Regions from separate parts of the Flavobacterium sp. UBA4854 genome, predicted to be linked through region 1. Evidence: riboswitches for the same ligand, from Rfam matches in the RefSeq annotation. Region 1 holds a riboswitch; the other holds the start of a gene.
What was found. Region 1 has a riboswitch for cobalamin ahead of B3J44_RS05410 (TonB-dependent receptor plug domain-containing protein). Riboswitches for the same ligand answer to the same signal wherever they lie in the genome.
Positions count from the first base shown of each region.

Region 2: linked by a shared signal. The riboswitch ahead of B3J44_RS10205 (TonB-dependent receptor) and the one ahead of B3J44_RS05410 (TonB-dependent receptor plug domain-containing protein) in region 1 are both predicted to bind cobalamin.

Region 1 covers NZ_DHEI01000040.1:32,120-44,821, forward strand. Annotated here, with positions in the region: gene carB (carbamoyl-phosphate synthase large subunit) at 1-1,012, shown strand, start outside; gene yiaA (inner membrane protein YiaA) at 1,317-1,715, opposite strand; gene B3J44_RS05380 (DUF4252 domain-containing protein) at 1,865-2,404, opposite strand; gene B3J44_RS05385 (DUF4252 domain-containing protein) at 2,406-2,933, opposite strand; gene B3J44_RS05390 (hypothetical protein) at 2,951-3,412, opposite strand; gene B3J44_RS05395 (RNA polymerase sigma factor) at 3,399-3,908, opposite strand; gene B3J44_RS05400 (S41 family peptidase) at 4,076-5,536, shown strand; gene B3J44_RS05405 (YncE family protein) at 5,617-6,642, opposite strand; gene B3J44_RS05410 (TonB-dependent receptor plug domain-containing protein) at 6,646-8,499, opposite strand; cobalamin riboswitch at 8,527-8,735, opposite strand; gene cobC (alpha-ribazole phosphatase) at 8,801-9,334, opposite strand; gene B3J44_RS05420 (adenosylcobinamide-GDP ribazoletransferase) at 9,319-10,104, opposite strand; gene cobT (nicotinate-nucleotide--dimethylbenzimidazole phosphoribosyltransferase) at 10,242-11,921, opposite strand; gene cobU (bifunctional adenosylcobinamide kinase/adenosylcobinamide-phosphate guanylyltransferase) at 12,035-12,544, opposite strand; gene B3J44_RS05435 (DUF5522 domain-containing protein) at 12,642-12,702, opposite strand, start outside.
Region 2 covers NZ_DHEI01000071.1:6,856-19,557, forward strand. Annotated here, with positions in the region: gene B3J44_RS10205 (TonB-dependent receptor) at 110-1,261, opposite strand; cobalamin riboswitch at 1,386-1,589, opposite strand; gene B3J44_RS10210 (YybH family protein) at 1,637-2,542, opposite strand; gene B3J44_RS10215 (hypothetical protein) at 2,778-3,371, shown strand; gene B3J44_RS10220 (GNAT family N-acetyltransferase) at 3,498-3,983, shown strand; gene B3J44_RS10225 (MarR family winged helix-turn-helix transcriptional regulator) at 3,986-4,459, shown strand; gene B3J44_RS10230 (winged helix-turn-helix transcriptional regulator) at 4,461-4,817, opposite strand; gene B3J44_RS10235 (nitroreductase family protein) at 4,926-5,558, shown strand; gene B3J44_RS10240 (hypothetical protein) at 5,818-6,195, shown strand; partial or broken gene B3J44_RS10245 (transposase) at 6,326-6,772, shown strand; gene B3J44_RS10250 (hypothetical protein) at 6,984-7,502, opposite strand; gene B3J44_RS10255 (helix-turn-helix domain-containing protein) at 7,813-8,571, shown strand; gene B3J44_RS10260 (FAD-dependent oxidoreductase) at 8,602-9,804, shown strand; gene B3J44_RS10265 (BamA/TamA family outer membrane protein) at 9,915-10,982, shown strand; partial or broken gene B3J44_RS10270 (DUF11 domain-containing protein) at 11,226-12,702, shown strand, end outside.

The DNA.
Region 1 (12,702 bases):
TTCTACAGACTTTGACACAGCCGATAAATTATACTTCGAACCAGTTTTCTGGGAGCACATTTATGACATTATCCAACACGAAAAGCCAGAAGGTGTAATCGTGCAGCTTGGTGGTCAGACGGCTCTTAAATTAGCAGATAAATTATCTAAATACGGAGTAAAAATCATCGGAACTAGTTTTGACGCGCTTGACTTAGCGGAAGACAGAGGAAGATTCTCAGACTTATTGACTGAATTAAATATTCCTTTCCCAAGATTCGGAATCGCTGAAACGGCTGATGAAGCTTCTAAATTGGCTGATACTTTAGATTTCCCACTTTTAATTCGTCCTTCTTATGTATTAGGAGGTCAGGGAATGAAAATCGTAATCAACAAAAAAGAGCTTGAAGAGCACGTTATCGATTTGTTAAAAGCAATTCCAGGAAACAAATTATTACTAGATCACTACTTAGCTGGAGCAATCGAAGCTGAAGCTGATGCAATCTGTGATGCTGATGGAAATGTTTATATCATCGGAATTATGGAGCACATTGAGCCTTGTGGAGTTCACTCTGGAGATAGTAACGCAACATTGCCTCCTTTCAACTTAGGAGAATTTGTAATGCAGCAGATTAAAGACCACACGCATAAAATTGCTAGAGCTTTAAAAACTGTAGGTTTAATCAATATTCAGTTTGCGATTAAAGATGATACGGTTTACATCATCGAGGCAAATCCAAGAGCTTCAAGAACAGTTCCTTTTATTGCAAAAGCTTACGGAGAGCCTTATGTAAACTACGCTACAAAAGTAATGTTAGGTCATAATAAAGTGACTGACTTTGATTTCAATCCACAATTAAAAGGATACGCAATTAAACAACCAGTTTTCTCTTTCAGCAAATTCCCGAACGTAAACAAAGCATTAGGGCCAGAAATGAAATCGACAGGAGAAAGCATCTTGTTTATTGATGACTTAAAAGATGATCAATTCTACGAATTGTACTCTAGAAGAAAAATGTATTTGAGTAAATAATCTCAGATTTTAATATAAAAGAAAAGCTCCAATTTTCATTGGAGCTTTTTTTGTTTTATACGTTTTGATGTTCCGTAGGAACATTTTGTTGGTAGTAGAAATATTGTGTTGTTGTCGTTGTTACGTTCCTACGGAACGTAAATATTGCTATTAGCTGTTTTTTTTCTACCGATGAGACATTCCTACGGAATGAAAGCTAGATATAAAAATACAAAGTTAAAGTTGTGTTTCATTAAAAGGATAAAATAACAAAGGGGCTGTCTCAGTATTTGAAGCAGCCCCTTTAGTATTTTAATTATAAATCCTATTCGTTTTGATTAAAGTTCATGTTGTCTCTTGTATTTTTTTGTACTGAAATGGCACCAAATAATGCTAGTAGAAAGGCAAAGGCATAAAAACCTTTTTCGCTTGGAAGAATCGTTGCATTCCATAATCCAACAACTAGAAGAACGATTGATAATAATGTTCCAAACCAGCAAATTCCGTAATAAATATCAGTAACAGGAAGTTTTTCTAATCGGTCTCTTACGCTTTTTTGTAAAGAGACAACGGCAAAAAGTCCGAACATTAAAACAGTGAAATAATATCCTTTTTCGTTTAAAAGCATTTCAGCTCTGGCAAGTCCAACAATAAAGCCAACTGTTCCTGCTCCAAGGGCAACCCAAGATGCCGCGATAAAGGCATTTGATGTTTTTTGTATCATAATTTATTATTTTGGTAAGAAGCAAATATAATTAAATTAGATTCAGGACAAAACAAATAGCAATTGTTTTGCTCAGTAAAATCTTTCAAATAGAAAAAAAGAAAAAGCTCCAATTATGGAGCTTTTCTCATTTAAAAAGTAAGATGATTTTATTTTTTAAGCAATTGTTCTAAGGGTTTTAACTGTTCCATGTCTATTTTAGATTTTTGTAAAACAGACATTAAAGTCATAATATTATTCGGATTCATATTTTCTCCTAAAACACGAACTACTGCAAAGCCATTTTCTTTTCTGTTGGCGAAAATAACAAACTCTTTAATATTGTCATCACTTCCAACATAGCTTACAGAAGCACCGTCTTTGCCAGAACCAATTTTCATTAATTCTTGATATTTCGGATCTTTTAATATGGCTTTTACTTTATTTCTTTCTGTTTCAAATTCTGCCTGATTGTTTTGGTCGGCTTTAAAAGCGAGAATATTCATTTTGTCAAATGAGTTTAAAGCTTTACTTTGTTCTGCTGATAAAGACGTTTGATCAACATTTAGAATAGTTGGCGAAACATCTAATGCTATGAAATCTTTTTTCTCTGAATTTTCAACAAAATATTTTTGTAATGTTGGTTCAGAATTACAGCTTCCTAATGTTAGGAGAGCTGTAACTGCTATGATGAAAATATTTGTTCTCATGTTATTTTTTGCCTTTAGAAGCTTTCTTTAAGTCTGTTCCTCCAGGAAGTTGCATTTTATCTGTTAATACTGAAATTTCGTTTAAATCAAAATTACCAGTTAAAGATAATAAAACAGTTTCATCGTTTTTTGCACCGTCAACATACATTAAAAGCTCTTTTATTTGAGTGTCTGTAGCTCCAGATTTTACCATTATTCTAACGTTTTTCCCGCTATCATTTACACGCATTAATTCTTCTAAACCAGCAGTTTTTACATACTTATCGGCAGTAGCTTTCATATCGGCTTCGATTTTTGGGTTTTTAGTGGTAAAGACTTTTAAGTAATCTAACTTTTTGATTAGGGCAATATATTGTTGCGTCTCTTTATCAGAAGCGTCAACTTTTACTTTACTCATTAAATCAAACATTTTTTTATTTACAATTACCGAAGTCACATCATCTTGACCGTCAAATTTGTCAAAAGCGCCTTGTGCATAAAAAGTTGTGGTAACAAATGCGAATACTAAAGTTATAATGAAATTTTTCATGACTATTTTTTGTTTAATTACTGTTTAAAAATTTTGTTTTTTGATTGTTCATATTCGTTAATGTATTGCACACTTTCAATACCTACATTAACATGTGTTGATAATAAGGCCAAAGCTTTTTGCGTAGCTTTCAAGGCTTCTTCAGGATTATTATAGGTTCCTAATTCTGTTTGCGAAGCTATTGCAGTTGTATCTTTTTGCTCGCTCATAAAAAAGTAGGTTCCAATTCCTAGCAAAACAACAACTGATGCCGCAATCGATAACCACGCTACATTGCGTTTCTTAGATTGTAGTGGAATTTCATACGTTGATTTTTGTTCTTTTGCTTGAGAGAAATAGCCAAACATAGGTTTGTATTGCTCCAAATGCTGCGCAACATTGGATGAAGAAAAATATTCTTTTAATTGATTTTCTTCGGCAATAGAAGTTTCTCCCTGAAAGTATTTTTCTAATATCTCTTCTATTTTATTTAGTTCCATAAAGGTGTGTATTTGTCATTGATTCTCTAATTTTTTTTCTCGCTCTCGAAAGCGCCACTCGTATTGCCGTTTCGTTCATATTTACGATTTTGGCTATTTCTTCAAATTCATATTGTTCTACATCCCGAAGCTGAATTAATAATTGCAGTTGTTCTGGCATTTCATTTATAATTTTTTCGACCCATTCTAAACTATCTTGATCTTCTAGTTTTTTATCCAATTGTGGCTGCCGATCGGTAAAATTATTATGAACAATCTGCAGGTTACTGGCTCTTTTAGATTTTAATTGATCAAGACAATAATTTTTGGTCATGGTCATTGCCAATGCTTCGACGCTATTATAGTTCTCTAAATTGTCTTTTTTGTTCCATAATTTTACCATTACTTCCTGAGTTGCATCTTCTGCCTCTTCAGTACTTGTAAGCAATCTTTTTGCCAGACGAAAAACTTTGTCTTTAAAAGGATTTATTAATTCTATAAATACAACTTGGTTCATTAATCTGATGGTTAATCGTTAGCTTATATATTCAAGACGAGGTGTAATTATATTTGTTACAACAAAAAAGAAAATATTTTTTATATAAAAAAATACTGCTTGATCGATGAAGCTAAAACTAAAGATACTACTTTTACGTTATTCATAATATAGATAACCTACACGATATGAAAACAACTTTAAAGAGCGTTCTTTTTCTCTTTTTATTCGCATTTTCCTTGCAATCTTGTGAAGATCAGGATGATGTTGCAGCTCCAGCAGACTTACAGATTAATAATTTTATTTGGAGAGGATTAAATGAAGTCTATTTATGGCAACAAGATGTGCCAAATCTAGCCGATGGCCGTAATCTGCAACCCGATTTTAATCAGTTCTTAAGAGGGTATTCTAAGCCCGAAGATTTATTTGAAGCTTTATTGAACAAACCGGTAAGTAAATATCCAAATGGAGACGCAATTGATCGTTTCAGCTGGATTGTTGAAGATTATACTGTTTTGGAACAGGAACTAAGCGGTGTCACAAAAAATAATGGTGTCGATTTTAGATTGAGTCGCGTATCTTCAGGGTCGAATGATGTGGTAGGTTTTGTGCGATATATTATTCCAAATTCAGATGCTTCGGCTAAAGCAATTAAACGCGGTGATTTATTTACAAGTGTGAATGGAGTAAAACTTACTGTTTCTAATTATCAAGATTTATTGTTCAATAAGGACAGCTATACGCTAAACTTGGCTGATTATAATGGTAGCGGTTATGTTTTGAATGGAAAATCGGTTGATTTGACAAAAACTGTTTTAGAAGAAAACCCGATTTTAATTAGCAAAGTGATTCCTTCTGGAGGTCATAAAATAGGTTATTTAATGTATAATGGGTTTTATTCAAGCTATGACGATAAATTAAATCAGGCTTTTGGCGAATTGAAAACACAAGGAGTTACCGATTTAGTTCTAGATCTTCGATATAATGGAGGAGGAGCCGTGCCTTCAGCAATTAGACTTGCTAGTTTGATTACAGGGCAATTTGATAATCAGGTTTTTGCTAAAACGCAGTTTAACACAAAGTGGATGAAAGATATGACTGCTGATGATTTAGAAAGTCTGAATTACAGATTTGTAAATAATATTGATGGTAAAGCTTTAAACAGTTTAAATTTAAGTACGGTTTACATTATTGCCACTGCAAGTACAGCATCTGCAAGTGAATTGGTTATTAATGGATTAGCACCTTATATTAACGTAGTTCAGATTGGAGAAACTACAACTGGTAAAAATGTTGGTTCGTATACTATTTATGATTCTGAAACTTTGTTTACTAAAAAAGGAATCAATGCAAATCATAAATATGCAATGCAACCTTTGGTTTTTAAAATCTCAAATTCTGCCGGTTTTGGAGACTATACTCAAGGTTTACAGCCTACTTATCCGCAGAAAGAATATTTGGATACTTATGGTGTTTTAGGAGAAACATCTGAGCCTTTGCTTAATTTGGCTATTTCAAAAATTACGGGATCTACTGCTAAAACAATTTCTAATGATTCTGGACTGGATCTGCCTTATTTAACAGATTCAAAAATCATAAACGGATTAAGACACGGAATGTATTTTCAAAATGCTCCAAAGAATTTTTAATAAAAATCTAATAAATAGAAAAGGCTTTCAGAAATGAAAGCCTTTTCCATAAAAAACAAAAACTAATTCTAAGGATAAAATTAATCGTTAAAGTAGAATCCGTTCGTACCTATTCCAGTAGTCAATTCTTTTTGTAGAGTTCCCGATAAATTGTAGATGTAAGCTTTACTATCTTGAGTAAATTTCCCATCAGCAAAGAAAGCACGGTTGTTTTTTACTGCAAATCCGTAAAGATATCCAATCTCTGGATTAGCTGTAAAAAGCGGAGTAGTAGCTGCTGTTGTTGCAGAAGTTGTAATTGAGTACACAGAGCTTCCTACTGTATAATAAACTTGGTTGTTTTCTATGTCTAAAAACCCAGCAACCCCTTGAGATTCTGGAATTGTAATTTTAGAAACAGATTTGTCAGAGATTTTAACTTTTATAATTTCGCTGCTTTGAGTAAAAGAAGGACGTAAGATAAAAAGAGTTCCATTTTCTTCTTCAATAGAATCTGAACCAGAACCAATTGTTATTGGAGTTTCTAAAGTTTTTGTGTTCAGATTGTAAATAGAAAGTTTGTCAGTTCCCATTGGATCTGTAATGTATAATTTTCCGCCTTCTTCTACAATTCTGTTTGCCGTTGTGTTTAATGAAATTTTAGATTCAACAACATTAGTTGCCAAGTTAATTACAGCAATATAATCGTCTGTAACAGAATCGTATGAATTTGCATTTGTTACATAAGCTTTACCATCTTTTATAACACCATATCTAGGATTAACTAAGCCGCTGTCAATTTTAGTAATTAACTTAAAAGTATAACGATTTACAATGTTTATTACGTTTGATCCGCCAGCAATAATATATGCTTTGTCTCCATCAAAAAAGATATTCTGAATAAATTTACCAAGTACATCAGACCCGTTTTCTGCTCCATAAGCATCTTTTGTAAATATGCTAAAATCATTGCTAGAAAAAGATACTGTTCCAGGAGCTGAACTACCTTCATTAACAATAAAAAAACCATTGTCGTAAGCGCCTTTCGGACCATCGTTGTCATCACTTGAACAAGAAGCGAATAACGAAATGCTTAACGCTATTAAAAGTAATTTACTAAACTTCATATTTTAAAATTTTAAGGTTAAATACATATTGAAATTTCGACCTGGCATTGGTCTGCTTTCTAGACTTTCGTAATTTTTATTTAAAAGATTCAAAACTTGAAAACCTATTTTGAAAGAATCTAAAAATTTAAGATCATAATCGATTCCGACATTAGAAATTGTATAATCATTAATGATTTCATCAGGATTATTATCGGCTCTTGTGTAAACAAATCCGTTGTAAAGAATTTGATAATAAGCGCTTATTTTATTTCTGGAATATGAAACTGCTCCTGTTGCTTTGTTAAACGGAACAAAAAAGATCTGATTTTTAGTTTTTTCATCCTGAGAAACCGTGTAAGCATAAGTAGCATTTGCAGCAAAAATGTTTTTGCCATAACTTTTTTTCCAGCTCAGCATAGTTTCAGTTCCATAGCTGTTTACTTTATCTTGGTTTTTAGGAGTCCAAATACCGTTTGCGCCTGGAACCCATTGCAGCATATCGGTAATTTTCATATAATAAAAATTCTGTGTCCAAGTCAGGTTTTTGAATGTAAAAACATTACCAATTTCTCCCTGATAAGAACTTTCAGGTTTTAAGTCTAGATTTCCTCCTGGATTCCAATACAAATCATTGTAAGTTGGAATTCTAAAGTTTCTAGAAACATTCAGTTTTAAATTGTACCAATTATTGAATTTATAAGAAGATCCTAAATTGAATAAAACTGGAGATTTGTAATTGTCTGTAAATTCTTTTCTAACCCCAAGTTCGTTCTTCCAGTTAGCGCCAAAATCTTGTCTAACCAACAAAGCAGCAGAACTGATTTCACGAATGTGGCTTCCAAAACTAGTTCCGTAACCATTTGTTCGACTGTAATCTACAATTCCGTTTACATGTGTCTCTTTAAATAAATGATAATCGACGTCAAGCTTAGTAATTAAGTTCTCCGTTTTTCCGTATGTGTAATTTTTTAAAGAATTATCGGCAAAATATTGATAGTTTTCGAAAATGTAAGCGGTTTTGAAATTAGTCTTCAGTTTTCCAAAACTTCCGTCATATTCCAATAAATTTCGGTTAAAACCATTTATGTATTTGCTTTTCGTTTCAGATTCTGTAACCAAAGAGGTATTACGGTCAGTGTTTGAAGTCTGGCTGTATAGTTTTAAAATATGATTTTCATTGAATTTATAGCCCACATTGGCATTTAACGTAATAATATCGTATTGCCCATTTTGGTTCCATCGCTGTTCACCTCTCCACGTGTAGCGATTTAAGTATTTATAATCGTTTGTTGAGCTGTTTTTAGAAAAACCAATTTGGGTGCTCCATTTTTTATTTGAAATAGAAGTTTTGTAATTAATCCCAATTGTATTAAAACTACCATAATCTAGTCTTAAATTATTCTCAAAACGATTAAAAAACAACAAATCGTTGTTTAAATGCACCGTGCCTCCAACTGCGCCGCTTCCATAAATTACGCTTCCACCACCTGCTTTTACACTTATTGAATTATAATCTGAGCCCGAAATAGTATTAAAATCGGTACTTCCGTTCATTTGAGAATTAATGTTTATTCCGTTCCAGATAACAGCTGTTTGCGAAGAAGTTGTTCCTCTGAAAGAAACCGTAGAAAGCATTCCTCGTCCATATTCTTTAAAATATAAAGTCGAATTAAAGTTCAATAAATCGGTAAGGAGCGCCTCATTTTTATTGATTATAGAATCATTCAGTTTTAAAACAGATTGTGAAGCCGAATAGGTTTTTAAATTCTTATCTGAAACAAAAACTTCTTTCAGACTGGTAATAGAATCGTTCTGCGCCGAAATAATCTGGCACACAACAAATAAACAAAAAGTAAAAAATCTTTTTAAAGTCATAATTTCTTCACTCTTTTTCCCGAGAGTTTGATATTTGTTATAAAGGCAGGTCTCCTGGCTTGCGTCTTGCTGTTTACCTTCCCATCGCGCGGAGCGTGACAGTGGTTTGTAGTTTACAGCAAGCATTCGTTTTTTGAACTTAGCTTACAGTTGCGGGTACAGCTCAAGAATTATACTTGATTCCCTTTTAATGTATTTTTTAAATTAAAAACACAACCTTAATTTGTCGCAAAGATAAAGTTAAAAATATTGATTATTCAAATTTGTTTTATGTTTCATGAAAAATTATAAATAATTAGCATTAAAAACTGATTTTTATAACTTCTCCGAAATCAACTTTATTATTGAAGGCGTCTTTTAATGGAAGCGAACTCTGATGGCATAAAATGCTTCTGATGATTCCTGCATGTGCGACAATTACAGTTGGCTGATTTAGTTTTGAAAGTGTTTCCGACAAAAAATGGCCAACTCTTTCATGTAATTCAACAAAAGATTCTCCGTTTGAAACCTTGATATTCACGAAATCTTCCATCCAAGGATTGAGCTCTTCTGACGGAATTTCATTCCAAGTTTTTAATTCCCAATCGCCAAAATTCATCTCTTTTAATCGTTCATCTTCCTGATAAGAAACGGTTTTAATGTTTTCTTGAATGTGCTTGGCTAAAATAACACAACGTTTTAATGGACTAGAAAAGATAATTGCCTCTGGAGGTAATTCTGAAATGATTCTGCTGAAAATTTCGTCAAATGGTTTTGCAATATCTACATCAGATTGTCCGTAACAAATTCCTTTTTCACAAACTGTTTCGGTATGACGAACTAGATAAATTTCCATAAAAATAAAATGCTTAAGTAAAATACAACTTCGCAAACTTGCTGTGTTGCGCCAAGGCAATCTCCAGTATAACCGTCAATCCATTTTTGAAAATAGCGTGCTAGAAAATATCTCGTTATGAAAACAGGAATAATAGCAAGCAGAAATTTCAAATCGAAATAAGAAAATACAATTACCGGCACTAAGCCAAAAAAGAAAGATCCAAAAACTTCTTTCCAAGTATATTGTTTTGCAATTGGTTTGCTTTTGCTCGAAGCATCATCACGAGAATATTCGTGTGTGAAAATAATGCTTATTGCGGCAAGTCGACTCAATGAATGAGCAGAAATAAACAAAAGGAAAACGAGAAGAATATTATTAGCAAAAAGTAAAACGGATTCTGAAAGCAATTTAAATTTTAGTAAAAAAAGCAAAACCAATCCGATTGCTCCGTAGGCTCCAATTGCACTGTCTTTCATAATCATTAAGATTTTTTCTTTAGTCCAGCCTCCGCCAAAACCATCACAGACATCCGCAAAACCGTCTTCGTGAAAAGCGCCTGTGGTTAAAATAGAAGCAATAATTGCTAGTATAACAGCAATTTCCGAAGAAAGAAAAAATGAAAAAAGATAAAAAGCTAAAAAAGAAATACCTCCAACAATCCATCCAATAAATGGAAAATATCTTGTGGCTTTATTTAAATAATCTGGATGATGCGTAATGTTTTTTGGACATGGAATTCTGGTGTAGAACATTAAACAGGTGAAGAAAATGTGTAGTTCTTTTTTCATTTATATAATTGGTTTTCCATTTAGTTTGTCATTTCGACTGAAAGGAGAAATCACACAAGATTACGCAAAGAAAATCGTCAATCTTTGTCGAGTTTCTAGTGTGATTTCTCCTTTCAGTCGAAATGACAAATAGTAGTTTATTTACGACTTACTCCCGCGCTCTCAAAACTAGCCATATCATTTAAAAAAGCCTCGGCCGATTTTAAAATCGGAAAAGCAACAGCGCAGCCAGTTCCTTCTCCCAAACGTAAATCAAGATTTAAAATTGGTTTTGCTTCTAAATAATTTAATAATTCTGAATGTGCTTTTTCGGCAGAACAATGACAAAAAATAGCATTTTGCTGTATGTTCGGATTTATTTTTAAAGCAATCAGATAAGCAATAGTACAGATAAAACCATCAACTAGAATTAGCATTTTGTTTTCAAAAGCTTCTAATATTGCTCCAGACATTTGAAGAATTTCAAAACCGCCAAAATAGGACAGTTGCGATATTAATTCGGTTTGACCGGAATAATTATCAATTGCTTTTTTGAGCAAGTTTTGTTTTAGAAGCAGTTTTTCATTTTCAACTCCAGTTCCCTTTCCGATGCATTCTTCAATAGGAAAACCTGTTAGAATACTCATTAAAACAGAAGCAGTTGAAGTATTTCCGATTCCCATTTCGCCAAAACCAATACAATTCGAACCAGATTTTGCAATATTTTGAACAATCGATTTTCCTTTATCCAAACACAACCGAACTTCAGATTCGCTCATTGCAGGAACATGTAAAAAGGATTGAGTTCCTTTTGCAATTTTAGCATCGATTAATTTGGCATTGGTTGGAAAATCGTAATTGACGCCCGAATCTACAATTGATAATTCAATATTATTCTGATTGCAAAAAACATTTATCGCAGCGCCGCCATCTAGAAAATTATTGACCATTTGGCGAGTAACATCTTGCGGATAATCACTTACACCGTGATTGGCAATTCCGTGATCGGCTGCAAAAACAACAATGTTAGGTTTTATTATTTTCGGATTCAAAGTTTCGAAAACAGTTGCAATTTGAAAAGCTAGAGATTCCAGCATTCCTAAAGAACCAACGGGTTTTGTTTTTGAATCTATTTTTTCTTGTAAACGCTTATTGAAATCAGATTTGTTTTTGATTTCATTTTCTGATCTTAAATCAAAATCTGGAACATTTATTTGATGAATTTCTTTGATTTCATTACAAATGGGGGCTTCCGATTTTTGTTTCCAATGCAACTGTTGCAACATTGGCTGATTGTTATAATTGGTGGCCGGTTTTCCGATGCAGAAATAACCAAGCGGTTCTATATTTTCGGGTAAATCAAGTATTTTTTTAAACTCATAATAATTTAAAATCGAAACCCAGCCCATTCCGTAACCTTGTTCTGTAAGCGAAAGCCAAATATTTTGAGCCGCACAAACTGAACTAAATTTTACTGCTTCGTTACTCCCAATTGTTCCAATCGTAAACTGATTTAAAACGGAGCGATCATAAGCAATAATAAGTCCGATTGGCGCTTCTTCGATCGCTTCTAGTTTTAGCGATCTGTAAAGTTCCTTCTGTTCTGGATTATCGGTGCGTTCTTCGGCTTTTTTATTGTAATCTAAAAACAGTTTTTTAATAGACGTTTTTATTTCATCCGATTTAATGAGATAATATCGTGTAGCATCAGTAAGCCCAACAGAAGGCGCCCAATGTCCAGCTTGTAAAGCTTTCTGAATTACTTCGTCTGGAACTTCATCGTTTGTAAAATGGCGTGTGTCTCTGCGGGATTTTAATATATCGTCTAAATTACTCATGCTATAAAATTACAATTTTTAAATTCCAAACTCCAAGATCAAGCTCCAAAAAAGAAAAATTCCAAATTGCAAAACTCACTATGTTTTGCAATTTGGAATTTTTGTATTGAAATTTATCCTTTTATTTTAACCGGAATTCCAGAAACCATAAGTACAACCTGATCAGCATTGGTTGCAAGAAATTGATTCATCCAACCTTGCAGTTCGACAAATTTTCTGCCTATGTGCGTTTCTGCATGAACTCCCATTCCGATTTCATTTGTTACGATAATTATATTAGCATTTTCATGTTTAGCAATGGCAAGAAATTCTTTTTTAGCCTCTTCCAAACTTAGTTCGACATCATTTTTAGTATCGATAAAAAAATTAGTCAGCCAAAGCGTTACACAATCTATTAAGGCAGTTTTTTCAGAAAAATCAATTTCACTTAAATATTTTTCTTTTTCGATATTTGTCCAATGTTCGTCTCTTTCCTTCTGATGACGATCGATTCGGTTTTGAAAATCAGCATCCCATTTTCGTGCAGTTGCTACATATAAAGGAGAATCGGAAAGCTCTAAAGCAAGTTTTTGAGCATACCCGCTTTTTCCAGAACGTTCGCCGCCAGTTACCAAGTAAATCATTTTTGTTAATTATAAGTTTTGAATTATGAATTATGAGTTTGACCAAGTTATAAATTTATTATGGAAGACTAACTCATAAATTTATAACTCATAACTTCTAATAAGGGCAATGTCGGCAGTTATTTCCGCAGCAGACTCCTCTTTTTAGATGAAACCAA
Region 2 (12,702 bases), on a different contig from region 1:
GTGCTTTGGCATTGTATTTTACTTCTTCAATGACGCGGGTTGCGAGTACATTTCCTAAAACTTTAAAACCTTCATATCGATACGAAGTGGCAAGAGAAACTAAAGCGGTTTAACGCTGCGGAAAAGAAAACTGTGTCTGAATGCCTCTTCTAGTTGCATTTAATTTATTGTACTGGAAATCGGTCGACAGCGAGACATCCCAAGTTGGCAAAATGCTGTACATATTAACCGCCGAAAAATAAGCTTCCTGCTGATAATAACTATCATCAGATTGCGCGCCTTCGGTTACGGTTTCTCCTAAAACATTTGTGGTATCTCGAGCAATATAATGCGTATAATCGTAAGCAAATTTTCCCTTTAGCTGGAATTTATATTTTTCTGAAACATCTTTTGTTAGAGAAGATTGTCCGAAAAAGTTTTTGTCAAATTGTCTAAAACCGTCTTTAAACTTATTTTCTACAATGGCACCTGGTGCACCGCGTTCAGAATCATAATAATAGACTTTGGCATCCCAAGTTCCTTTGTTTATTTTTCCATAAAGTCCAGATTCAAATCGGAATGCTTCTATATCACTGTTCCATCGTGTAGCAGTAGTATCGTAGGCAATACTTCCATCCTGATTTTTTCTTTTATATCTAAATTTATATTGTCCATTCGACTTAATGTATTCAGAACTTACGCTCATGCTGACTTTATTGCTCAGCTTTTGTTCCCATCTAAAAGAAGGATCATGATAATTGATAGACATTGTTTTGTAACGAACCAGCAGATTTGTTTTTTTATTGCCTGTAAAAACAGGGCGTTTGGTTCGCAAATAAATAGTCGAAGCTGATGCAAAGTCTTTTGCCGACTGAAAGATTTCGCTTTTCTGTCCATTATACATCGTTAATGATTCCATGTCGTCAAGCGAATATTTTCCTAAATCGGTTACGCCGTTTTGAGCATTTCCTAGCTGAATTCCGTCGTAAAAAACACCAACATGATGCGTTCCCATGTTTCGGACATCAACCGTCTTGAGTCCGCCGACACCGCCATAATCTTTGATTTGAGTTCCTGCAAAGTAGCGAAGCGCATCGGCAACATTGTGACTGGAAAGATTTTCGAGCAGAACGCCCGAAAGACTTTGTACAGGAATTACTTCCTGATATGGTTTTCCTTTTAGAATAACTTCTTTTAAAACCCGCGAACTATCAGTCGCCGCTTGAGAATGAAGCAAAAAAGGAACAAGTACTATAAAAACAGAAAATAAAGTTTTCTTCAAATTACACATCACGATTTTATTAAATAAACTTTGCGTGATGCAGTAATTACAAAAACATAGAAATAGGCCAACTATCCTAAATAGCAGGTCATTATCTTGTCATCAACTTCATACCACGAAAGTTTTAAACTATGTGATCGTGGCAGGTCTCCTGACTTATTCTATCTTTAAACGGCCTTCTCACCCTGCAAAGCGGGACAATGGCATTAGTACTATTTAAAGACTTGTATAGAACTTACAGTAGCGGGTCTGTTCAGGATTTACACCTGATTCCCTTTTAACTGCTTTTTCTGAATTGAAAAAACAGACCAAAATCAGTCGCAAAGATATAACTCAACTATGGCGTCTGCAAGTTAGAAGTCGGTTTTTTAGTTTTTAATCATGATTTACCATTTGTCTAAAAAGCATTAACGTTCCTTTTTCGTTTCTTTTCCAGACGTTTATACTTTTTCCTTTAACGTTTCCGTGGTTGGTTCCGTCACGCCAATCGACATTATAAAATCCAAATTCTACAATGGCCTTTTTTGTGACAATAACTCCCGAAGTCTGAATGGAAATTTGTTCAATTTTTAAAGTTCCAGGTTTTTCATGCTCTGTAAAATAAGCTGTAATATCTTTTTCTCCAGAAAGAATTGGCGTATAGTACGTTAAATACATCGCATCTGGCGTGAATATTTTAGCATGCTCTGCTCCCAGTCTATTCTGAACCAAATTTTTAATAGAACCGTTTCTTTCTATTACCTCATTAATCAATTTATCTGACGAAGTGTACTCTTTTGTTAAAGGAACGGCTGTGTCATCAATTTCAGGAATAAATCTATCATCAAAATAGCTATTAGCGCCCCAAATTTCTGCTGCGATAGTCATTTTATTTTTAGACGTTTTTTTCCATAAAACCATATATTTTCCTAAATAAGCGTACGGTTTTAAGTCTTTTAAGTGCAGGTTTTCAGTAAAATTTCCTATTTCTAGAATATAATTTCCAAAATCCTGCAATTCTAAAATAGTCTTTTGAAAAGAATTGACTTTTGCCTGATCTAACCATTGTTCATAAAACGCCGCAATCATCTTCTTTCCAACTCTTTGCCTACTATGTTCTGGCATTAACACAGATTGATCTGTATAGAATTTTAGCATCATGTCCTTATTGTTTTCAAATAAGGCAGCCGCAAAAGCAGCATTATAATCTTCAATTTGTTTTCTAACATCTGAGTCTGTTTTATTTTCTTGAGAAAAAACACTAACTACAAAAAAAAGAAAGGCTAAACTTAACTTAATCATATCTTATTACATTTGATTAAAACATAAAGATACAACATTGATAATCAAAATTTTAAAAACCTAAAATTGCATTTAAAAACTGCTTCAGCCGAAACCTGTTTTTATAAAATATAAAGTTAATTTTTAGAAAAATTGCATCTTATTGGGCAATAATTAGTTCTATAAAATGTTTATATAAAAGATTACGATGCATCTAATCTTTACATCAACCCTTCAAGATTAATATATACAAAAGATGAAAAAAATATTTTTTATAATTGCCTTTATTTCTTTTTCACTGCACAGTTTTGCACAGGAAATTGATAATAAATTCAAGCCTATTCCGGCAAAAGACGCCACAAAAAAAGAAGTTGTTCCTCCTAAAGAAGCAGCGCCAAAAGAAAACGCGCCTGCTCCTATTGAGAAACCTGCGCCGTTACAAGTTAATCCAGACGAATTGTTTAAAGATCAAAATCTATACAAACCAGAGGCTAATGTTGAAGGCATTTTTTATAGAAGAAATCAATTTTTAGGCAATTTCAACACTACAGCGGTTACATCAACTATTATGTATCGCGATGCAGCTTTTGTAGACGGCGATAAAGTAAAAGTATATTTAAACGACAAAGTAATCGAACCCGAAGTATTTTTAACTGGCGACTTTAAAAGCGTAAAAATAAACTTGGTAAAAGGAATCAACAAAATTGACATTGAAGCATTAAACGAAGGTTTTGCCTCTCCAAATACAGCTGAATTTAAAGTTTATGACGATAAAGGTCAGGTTATTTCGTCAAGTGAATGGAATGTTGGAACGGGATACAAAGCAGTTATTGTCTTGGTTAAAGAGTAAAATCTTTCTAACAGAAATCGTTTGAAATCATAAAAAACATTTAAAACTGCTGATCTCAGCAGTTTTTTTGTTGTATATATGTAGTTAACTACGTAGTTTTGTACCTATATTTAATTTACAAGATAAATGCAAATCCAGCCTATACAAAATAAGTACGAAAATGAAATCGTAGATTTGATTTTAAACATTCAGCAAAAAGAATTTAATGTTCCTGTTACTCTAGAAGATCAGCCAGATTTATTGGATATTGAGAATTTCTATTATAAACCAGGCGGAATTTTTCTTGGCGCTTTTATAGAAGAAAAATTAGTAGGCACAATCGCTTTGGTAAAATTCAATTCTGAAGCTGGAGCCATCAGAAAAATGTTCGTAAAAAAAGAATATCGAGGAAAAGAATTTCAAATCGCCCAACAATTATTAGAACAACTAATTGCTTATAGCAAAGAAAAAGGAATTAAAGACTTATATTTAGGAACGGTTACACTGTTACAAGCTGCTTTACGTTTTTATGAAAAAAATAATTTTGTAACGATACCAAAAGAAACGCTCCCAACAGATTTTCCGTTAATGAGGCCCGACAATGTATTTTGTCATTTAAAACTAAATCAATAGAAATGAATATAATTGACGAAATTGGAATATTAGCCATATCAACGCGGTTGCAACGTCTGAGCGAACAACTTCGCAAAGACGGTGCATTAGTCTATAAATCTTTCGACATAGATTTTGAACCAAAATGGTTTCCTGTAATTTACACGCTCCATATCAAAGAAATGCTGAGTGTTGTCGAAATTGCAAGTGAAATTGGTTATAGCCATCCGTCAACTATAAGTTTATTGAAGGAATTAGAAAAGCAAAAAATCATTAGTTCGAAAAAAGACAAATTGGACGAACGCAAAAGATTGATTGTTCTTACTGCCAAAGGAAAAGAGCTTGTATTAAAAATGCAGCCAGTGTGGATGATAATGAAAAATGCTTTAAACGAAATTGCAGATAATCAGAACAATCTTTTGAAAGCTATTGAAGAAGCAGAGCAAAAGTTAGCAACGCAAGGTTTTTTTCAGAGAATTTCAGAACTTAAAAGCTAGATTATTCTTTGCCTGTAATCTTTTTTCTGTGATTGTGTCCCCATTTTGCAAGAGAATCGATTACTTCTTTTAATGTATGCCCATATTCTGTCAGCTCATATTCAACAGTTATAGGTTGCGTATTTAAAACAGTTCTTGTAACTAACTGGTTTTCTTCTAGATTTTTCAATTCTCGGCTTAACATTTTTCCAAAAATTCCTTCAACCTCCTTTAATAAATCGGTAAATCTTAGCCTATTAAAGCAAAGTGATGCAATGATAGAGATTTTCCATCTTCCGTTTAAAATATACATTGCATCATGCACTGCCATAATGTGCTGTGCGCATTTTTTCTGATCGTGTTCTGGTTCTTTCAGCATGTTGTATTGTTAAGTTACCTCGATGTTACAGTTACTTTTGGTAATTGGATGACAAAAATACACTTAAAGTGTTTACATTTGAATACAATTTTTAATTTATAAAGAAAAATGGCCTTAATAGATGCACTAAAGTGGCGTTATGCTACAAAAAAAATGAACGGACAAGCAGTTCCGCAAGAAAAAGTAGATTATATTCTTGAAGCAGCAAAACTTGCACCTTCTTCTTCTGGATTGCAACCTTACAAGATTTTTGTTATCACAAACAAAGATTTAAAAGACAAAATTAGAGCGGTAAGTTTTGACCAAAGCCAAGTTACAGATGCTTCTCACGTTTTGGTTTGGGCTGCTTGGGATGGTTACAGCTTAGACAGAATCTCTGCTGTATTTGATAGAACAATTGCAGAAAGAGGAATTCCTGCTAATGCAATGGATGAGTACAAACAAAGACTTTGGGGAATGTACGAACCTCTTGGACAAGAATGGCATGCTAACCACGCTGCAAAACAAGCATACATCTCGTTTGGTGTAGCGATTGCTGCAGCTGCTGAACAAGAAGTAGATGCAACACCAATGGAAGGTTTTATTCCTGCTGAAGTAGATAAACTTTTAGGATTAAATGAACTTGGTCTAAAAAGCGTTTTGGTTTTACCTCTAGGATATAGAGATCATGAAAATGACTGGTTGGTAAACATGAAAAAAGTTAGAACTCCGCAAGAAGATTTTATCACAGAAATTAAATAAAAAATTAATTTTTGCTTAAAAAATGCTTTTGAAATGGCACCATAATAGTGCTTTTTCAGAAGCATTTTTGTTTTAAATATTTCATTTTCAAATTCAAACAAGATTCGAATAAACGAAATGAAAACTTGAATTTATTAAAGCTGTGTTATTTTTTTATTATTTGCAAAAAATAGGTACGCATTACGGATAATTAAATAATATTGTATAGCTAATTTTGCTTATATCCAAAACAATTCATTCTAATTAAATTCTAAGAACTATGTCTGATTTCTTAACGCAATTTGGGGAAGACCTAAAAAAAAACGTCCCAGGTTTCATCGCAGTATCTGTTGCTGAAATCGCTAGCGGCATGTCATACTATTCACAGTCTGCAGTTGCAGATTTTGATCCAGAATTGGCATCGGCTTACAACCTTGAGGTAGTTAAAGCAAAAATGAGCGCTATTAAAGCATTGAATTTAAATGGTCAGGTTATTGACAATATCATGATTACATTAAGTTCTCAAATTCACATTATTGATGTTTCTGATAATCAGGAATATTTTATTTACCTAGCGGTAGATTCTACAAAAGCTAATTTAGGTATGACAAAATCTATCCTTAATAAGTACAAAAAAGAAATTGTAGCTAAATTATAACACCATTTGCCCCCCCACAATAAAAGGAATATTTCATGCTTGAAGTATTCCTTTTTATTTTTTATTGCAGTTTGTCCTTCGTTTCTTCAAAATATTCTATATTTCGAAAAACAAATGAGGAATTGTATAAATGGAATTACGCGCTTATTTTGAAAAATATTCTGATGAGGCAACCTGTATTGAAGAGCTCAAAAACAAACGTTTGGAGAATGGGCTTTTATGCAGAAAATGTGGACATGATGAGCATTCTTTCAGACAGAATGATTTAAAATTTCAATGCCGTAAATGCGGAAGCCGTACAAGTCTTCGATCTGGAACTGTAATGGAAAATTCTAATCTTCCAATTCGGTATTGGATGATCTGCATTGAATTAATGACTCTTTCGCATAGAAGAATGTCAATACTTAAAATTCAATATTTACTAGGACACAAAAGATATGAACCTATTTGGTTGATGGTGCAAAAAATTCGTTTGGTAATGAAAATTAGAGACGAAAAATACCGATTAAGAGCTTACTCTGAATTTGACCCCGAATTTCTTCAGAAAATAGATAAACTTGCCATGCAGAAAAAAAAAGCAAAAACTGAATGATGGTGAGATATGAAATGTGAGATGTGAAATGTGAGATGTGAGATGTGAGATGAAAAAACTTTTGAATAAAAAAGCCACAGATTACAAGATTAAAATGATTTTAAATCAGTGCTAATCCTGTAATCTGTGGCTTTATAATTTTATTGTTATATTGCTTTGGAAAAATTTACAATTAACCATTCACTATTCACAATTATTATTTCTTCTTATTCTTTTTAGCTTTAGATCTTTTCGCTTTGTTTTTAGCGATTTTTTTTGCTTTTGCTTTATCCTTAGCTTTTTTCGCTTTTGCTTTCTTTTTAGCTTTAGCTTTTAGTTTTGCTTTTTTAGCTTTCTCTTTCTTTTTGTCTTTTGCTTTTTCTTTTTTCTTAGCAACAGCTTTTTTCTTTTTCTCTTTTTTCTCTTTTTCCTTTTCTTTTTCTTTCATTTTTTTACTCTTTTTAGATTTTGGCTGATTTTCGTTTTCTTCAGATGTTTCTTCTTCAGCCTCAGATGAAATTTCTTCTATTTGTGTTGATTCTTGCACTGCTTCCTCTACCGTATTATCCTCTTTTTCCGCTGCTTTTTTTGGAGCTCTTTTAGGTTTTGGTTTTACTTCTGGAGTTTCAGCAGATTCTAGAACTGGAGTCTCTTTTTGCTCGATTTCGTCATTTGAGATAACCGAAACAGCTTCTGCCTCCTGATTGATTTCATCAACAAGTATTTCTTTTGCCATTATTCTGTTAATTTTAAGAAATTGATTAAATTTATTTTGAATTAAACTAATTTTTAATGTTATTAAATCATTAAATTAACATCAAAAAATAATAAACAAAGATAGATTGAAAAAGACATTCGCCAATGTTAAGTTTTTCATCGCAAGAAAAAACACCATCTAAGATACTAAAAAACAACAACTTACCCAATGTTAAGTTTTTTATCACACTTTTTATCGAATTACAAAGTCTCTTATAAGCTTTCTATGAGCGATACTTTTAATAGAAATAAAGTACATTTTGTTTAATTTCACTTTAAAATTTGATCAAATGCATCACGATTTATCCTATCAATACATCAAACCCAACAAAAACCTTTCAGATTTTGTGGATAGTTTTTGGTGTATGGAAAATAAATCGGATGAAAAACTGGAAACAATTGGTCTTCCAGACGGACGAATTGATTTATCGTTTATAAAAACAGCTGAAAATCCTTTTCAAATCAGGCTTCTGGGTTTAGGAACTCAACAGTATGAAAAAGGAATAATTCCAGCTAAAAGCTTAACGTTTGTTATTAGCTTTAAACTTCTTGCTGCTGAATATGTTTTTCACGAAAGTATTGCATCTCTTTTAAATTCAGGAAAAATACTCGAATCTGGCTTTTGGGATTTTGAAGAGCATGATTTGGAAAATTTTGAATTGTTCTGCGAAAAAGCTGCTTCAAAAATCGACTCCTTATTAATAAAGGAAGTCGATACTCGAAAGCAAAAACTATTTGGTCTTGTTTATGAAACTCATGGTGCAATGACTGTAAAAGAATTATCAGAACAATCTAACTGGAGCAGCCGTCAGATTAATAGGTATTTCAATCAGTATTTTGGAATTTCATTAAAAGGATATTGTTCCATACTTCGTTTTCGTGCTTCATTGGAACATATTGCAAAAGGTAAACTTTTTCCAGAAGAGAATTTTTCCGATCAGACGCATTTTATTAAAGAGATCAAGAAAATTTCGGGTTCGCTTCCAAAAGAATTATTTCAAAACAAAAACGACCGATTTATACTATTATCGGCTCTTTCATCACAATAATTTTGCAACATAGATTTTAAATACAAAACTATGTTACTAGAAAATAAACACGTTGCCATTGTTGGCGGCGGAATGGGCGGATTACTCTTGGCCCGTCTTTTACAACTACAGAATATAAATGTAAAAGTATACGAAAGAGACCTCAACTCAAAAGTTCGTGTACAAGGTTCTCCTTTAGATTTGCATGACGATTCAGGTTTAATAGGTATGGAAAAAGGAGGTTTATTAGATGAATTCTATAAAAATATTCGTCCAAATGCCAGTAAAGCCCGCATTGTGAATCAAAATTTAGAATTAAAGTTTGACGAGCATTCTATTACTAAAACTTCTTCTAAAGAAATTACAGACCCTAATAAGGATTCGCTTCAGGATATTTCAAAACCTCGTCCAGAAATAGACCGCTCAGAGCTTCGAGCCATTTTATTGCATTCGCTTAAGCCTGAAACTATGGTTTGGGATAGTCAATTTCTTTCTATGGAAAAAGAAAATAATGGCTGGAGACTGTTCTTTAAAAATGGAATAAACACTTATGCCGATTTGGTAATTGGTGCAGATGGGGCAAATTCTAAAATTCGTCCTTATGTAAGCACACTTAAACCTATTTATTCTGGAATTACAATGATTGAAGGAACAATTTATAATGCCAAGAAAAATGCGCCTAATCTTTTTGAGTTTTCAAAAGGTGGAAAGGTTCTGGCTTTAGGAAACGAACAAACCATTATGTACGGAACAAAAGGAGACGGTTCTTTAATGTTTCTGCTCAGCAGTAAAATTCTTGAAAATTGGATTTCAGAAAATGATCTAGATTTTAAAGACAATCAGAAAATTTTTGAATGGTTTAAAGAAATTTATCAAGATTGGAGTTCTGATTGGCATGAACTTTTTATGAGTGAAGAATTGTATTTCATACCTCGTCCGCAATATTATTTTTCTCAGAATCAGTCTTGGGAAACGAAAGAAAATGTAACTATTATAGGCGATGCAGCACATAGAATGCCTCCTTTTGCTGGAAAAGGTGCTAATTTGGCCATGCTCGATGCTGTTGAATTGGCTGATCTCTTAACTAATAATCAGTTTTCTGATTTAAAAACGGCGATTTCTCATTTTGAAAAACGAATGCTCGAAAGAGCAGCAAAGGCTTTAGAAAATACTTTGAAAAACGGTGAAAAACTTCATGCTAAAGATGCTCTAGAAAAACTGGCTTCTATATTTAATCAAACCACCAAATCCTAATTTATTTTATTTCAATCACTTACATTTTTTAATTAAATTTACAAGTACCCGAAAAGTGTTATTTACTTATTTATACATCTAATATAAGTTTCACTAAACAAATTTAGACCATGAGGCATTTTCTACTCCTACTCTTTTTTACTTGTTTTATTTCTTCTTCTTTCGGACAAAAAATAACCGATTCTGTTCCAAAAAAAGCAAAAGAGAAGAAAATCGAACTTAGAGTAATGCCTTATTTGAGCTACAATAGAAATCTTGATTTTATGTTTGGGGTTATTCCAATGGCAATGTACAAAGTCAATCATAATGATACTATTTCTCCTAAATCATTATCTGGAATGTCGGCTATTTATACGACCAATAAATCTTATGTTTTGGCTCTCTTTAATAAATGGTACTTGAATGAGGACAAATGGCGTTTGAAGTTTTTCTTTTTTACAGGAAATCAAAATTCTCAATTTTATATTGATGATATAGATCAGCCTGATTTTTACGATTACGGAACCAAAACAACTATTTTTAGTTTGGGCGGCCAGCGCAAAATTGTCGGGAAGTTTTATGGCGGACTTTCTTATACTTATGCACACTACAATACAGTATACGAGGATAATGTTTCTCCTTCGTCGGTTTCACATAGTAATGCTTTAGTTGTAAACTTATTATTTGACACTAGAGATGCCGTTTATTATCCAACGATAGGATACAAAATTAAACTGGATTGGTCTACGTATCCAAAATTTTTAGATAACGAACTGGCATCAAATCGAATATCCTTTCAAGCCAATAGATATATTCCAACTAGAGATAATAAAGATGTTATTGCAGCTCGTGTTTTTGGAAAATTCGGACTTGGAAATGTTGCATTTGAACAGCAAAGCACTATTGGAGGAACGGATATTCGCGGTTATTCTGAAGGAAAATATAGAGGAGCAGGATTAATGGATATTCAAGGCGAATACCGATACAACTTTGGAAAGAAAATGGGATTGGTTGGCTTTTTTGGTATCGCCACTATTTATGGTTCTGATACTCCAAGCTTTGATTGGAAAATGTATCCTGGAGGCGGTGTTGGTTATCGATACAATCCGTTCAAAAAATCAAAATTTAATGTTGGTTTAGATGGTGCAGTCGGAAAAGGAGATTGGGGAATTTATTTCAGAATCGGCGAAGCTTTCTAGTTTTAAAAAATTATTTAAAAAGCCCTAAGTCTAAGATTTAGGGCTTTTTTATTGTTTCATCCTCTGTTTTCTTGTTTCATTTTATAATATGCAACATCGAAAAAAAAATTTCAAGGCTATCTTTCTTTAAATTTGAGTATCCCCAGATATATTCAAAAATCTTAACTAATTAATGCTCAAAATCAATTTATTAATTTAAGGCGGTTAAACATTAATTTGCCTCCTTTCTATTCCTGATTGCTTATGGCACAATTTTATTTTTCTTGGAGAATCTGCACTTTATCAAAAAAACTAGCTTTTGCTGCATTGTTAATTTTTCTCACTTTTCAAACAAATGCACAAAACTGTACTGTAAACGCCGGAGTATTGAATATAACCATTTGCGCAACCGATGCAATGGTTTTAACTGGAAACAATCCTAGTCCTATTATTGGCACAGTCAAATGGACTCAAATCTCTGGTCCAGCAGTAACTATTAATTCACCAACAAGCCCAAGCACAACCGTTTCTGGCTACACAGGAGGAAATACCTATATTTTTAGATATAGCGCAACCTGTTCAGACGGAATTACAGCTTATCAGGATAAAGTTGTAAATGTTAAACCTATTACTACTGCAATTGCAGGAAGCAACATAACAAGCTGTCCAAATAGTTCTGGAAATTTATCTATTACGGCAAATGCCCCTCAAAATACAGGAGAAACTGGTCATTGGGAAATCGTCGGAGCTAACAATGCCGGGGTAGTAATTAATTTTCCGAATCTGCCAACCTCAACTATAACTTTGCCTTCTACGAGTTGCGGTGTTACAACGCTTCAATGGGTTATTGAAGGTCCTGAATATGCTCCAGGCCAGCGCTGTAGAACTACTTCGCAAATAACTGTAACCAATTATGGCGGTGTTAAACCCGTTTCGGCTGGACCAGATCAAACGCTTAGCAATTGTTATACTACAACACAAAGCACCAATCTTAATGCAACTTATGGAGGTTGCGGACTTAATGGACAAAATGGGCAATGGACTTTTGTAAGTGGTCCAAATACGCCAACAATTGCCAATCCTAGCGCTAATAATACAGGAGTTTCAAATCTTGTACAGGGAACTTATACTTTTAGATGGACTGTAACTGGTCCTTGTGCTTCTGGTAATGATACAGTTGTAATTAATGTTCCTGCCGCGACACAAGATGTTACGACTCTTCCTGGTGGCGATGAAAATATTTTCTTTTGCGACAACAATATTAATCAAGTAACTTTAGTAGCACAAACTCCTTTATATGCCGGTGAGACTGTTCAATGGACACAAATAGCTGGAGATCCTGGCGCTGTGATTGTTTCGCCAACAAACCCTACCACATTAGTTACAAATATATCTGATGCTGGTGATCCATATACATTTAGATATACACTTACCAATAACAATACAGGTTGTGTTTTTACTAAAGACTACCATGTAGAATATAACGGAGCTACAAGAACTATTGTGGCCAATAATGGCGATGATATGGTTGGAAGCTGTAATGCAACTGTATTTACTATTCCACTTACTGTAACAGGAACTGGAGTAAATCAATATCGAATTGTGACAGGACCAGACACTTCTCCTCTTGCGCCTTTCCCTACTGCATTGCAAGATGCTGGAAATTCTTTGACTTTAACGCTTACTGAACCTGGAGAATATACTGTCGAATTTATTAGAAGCCAAAACGGATCAATTCTTG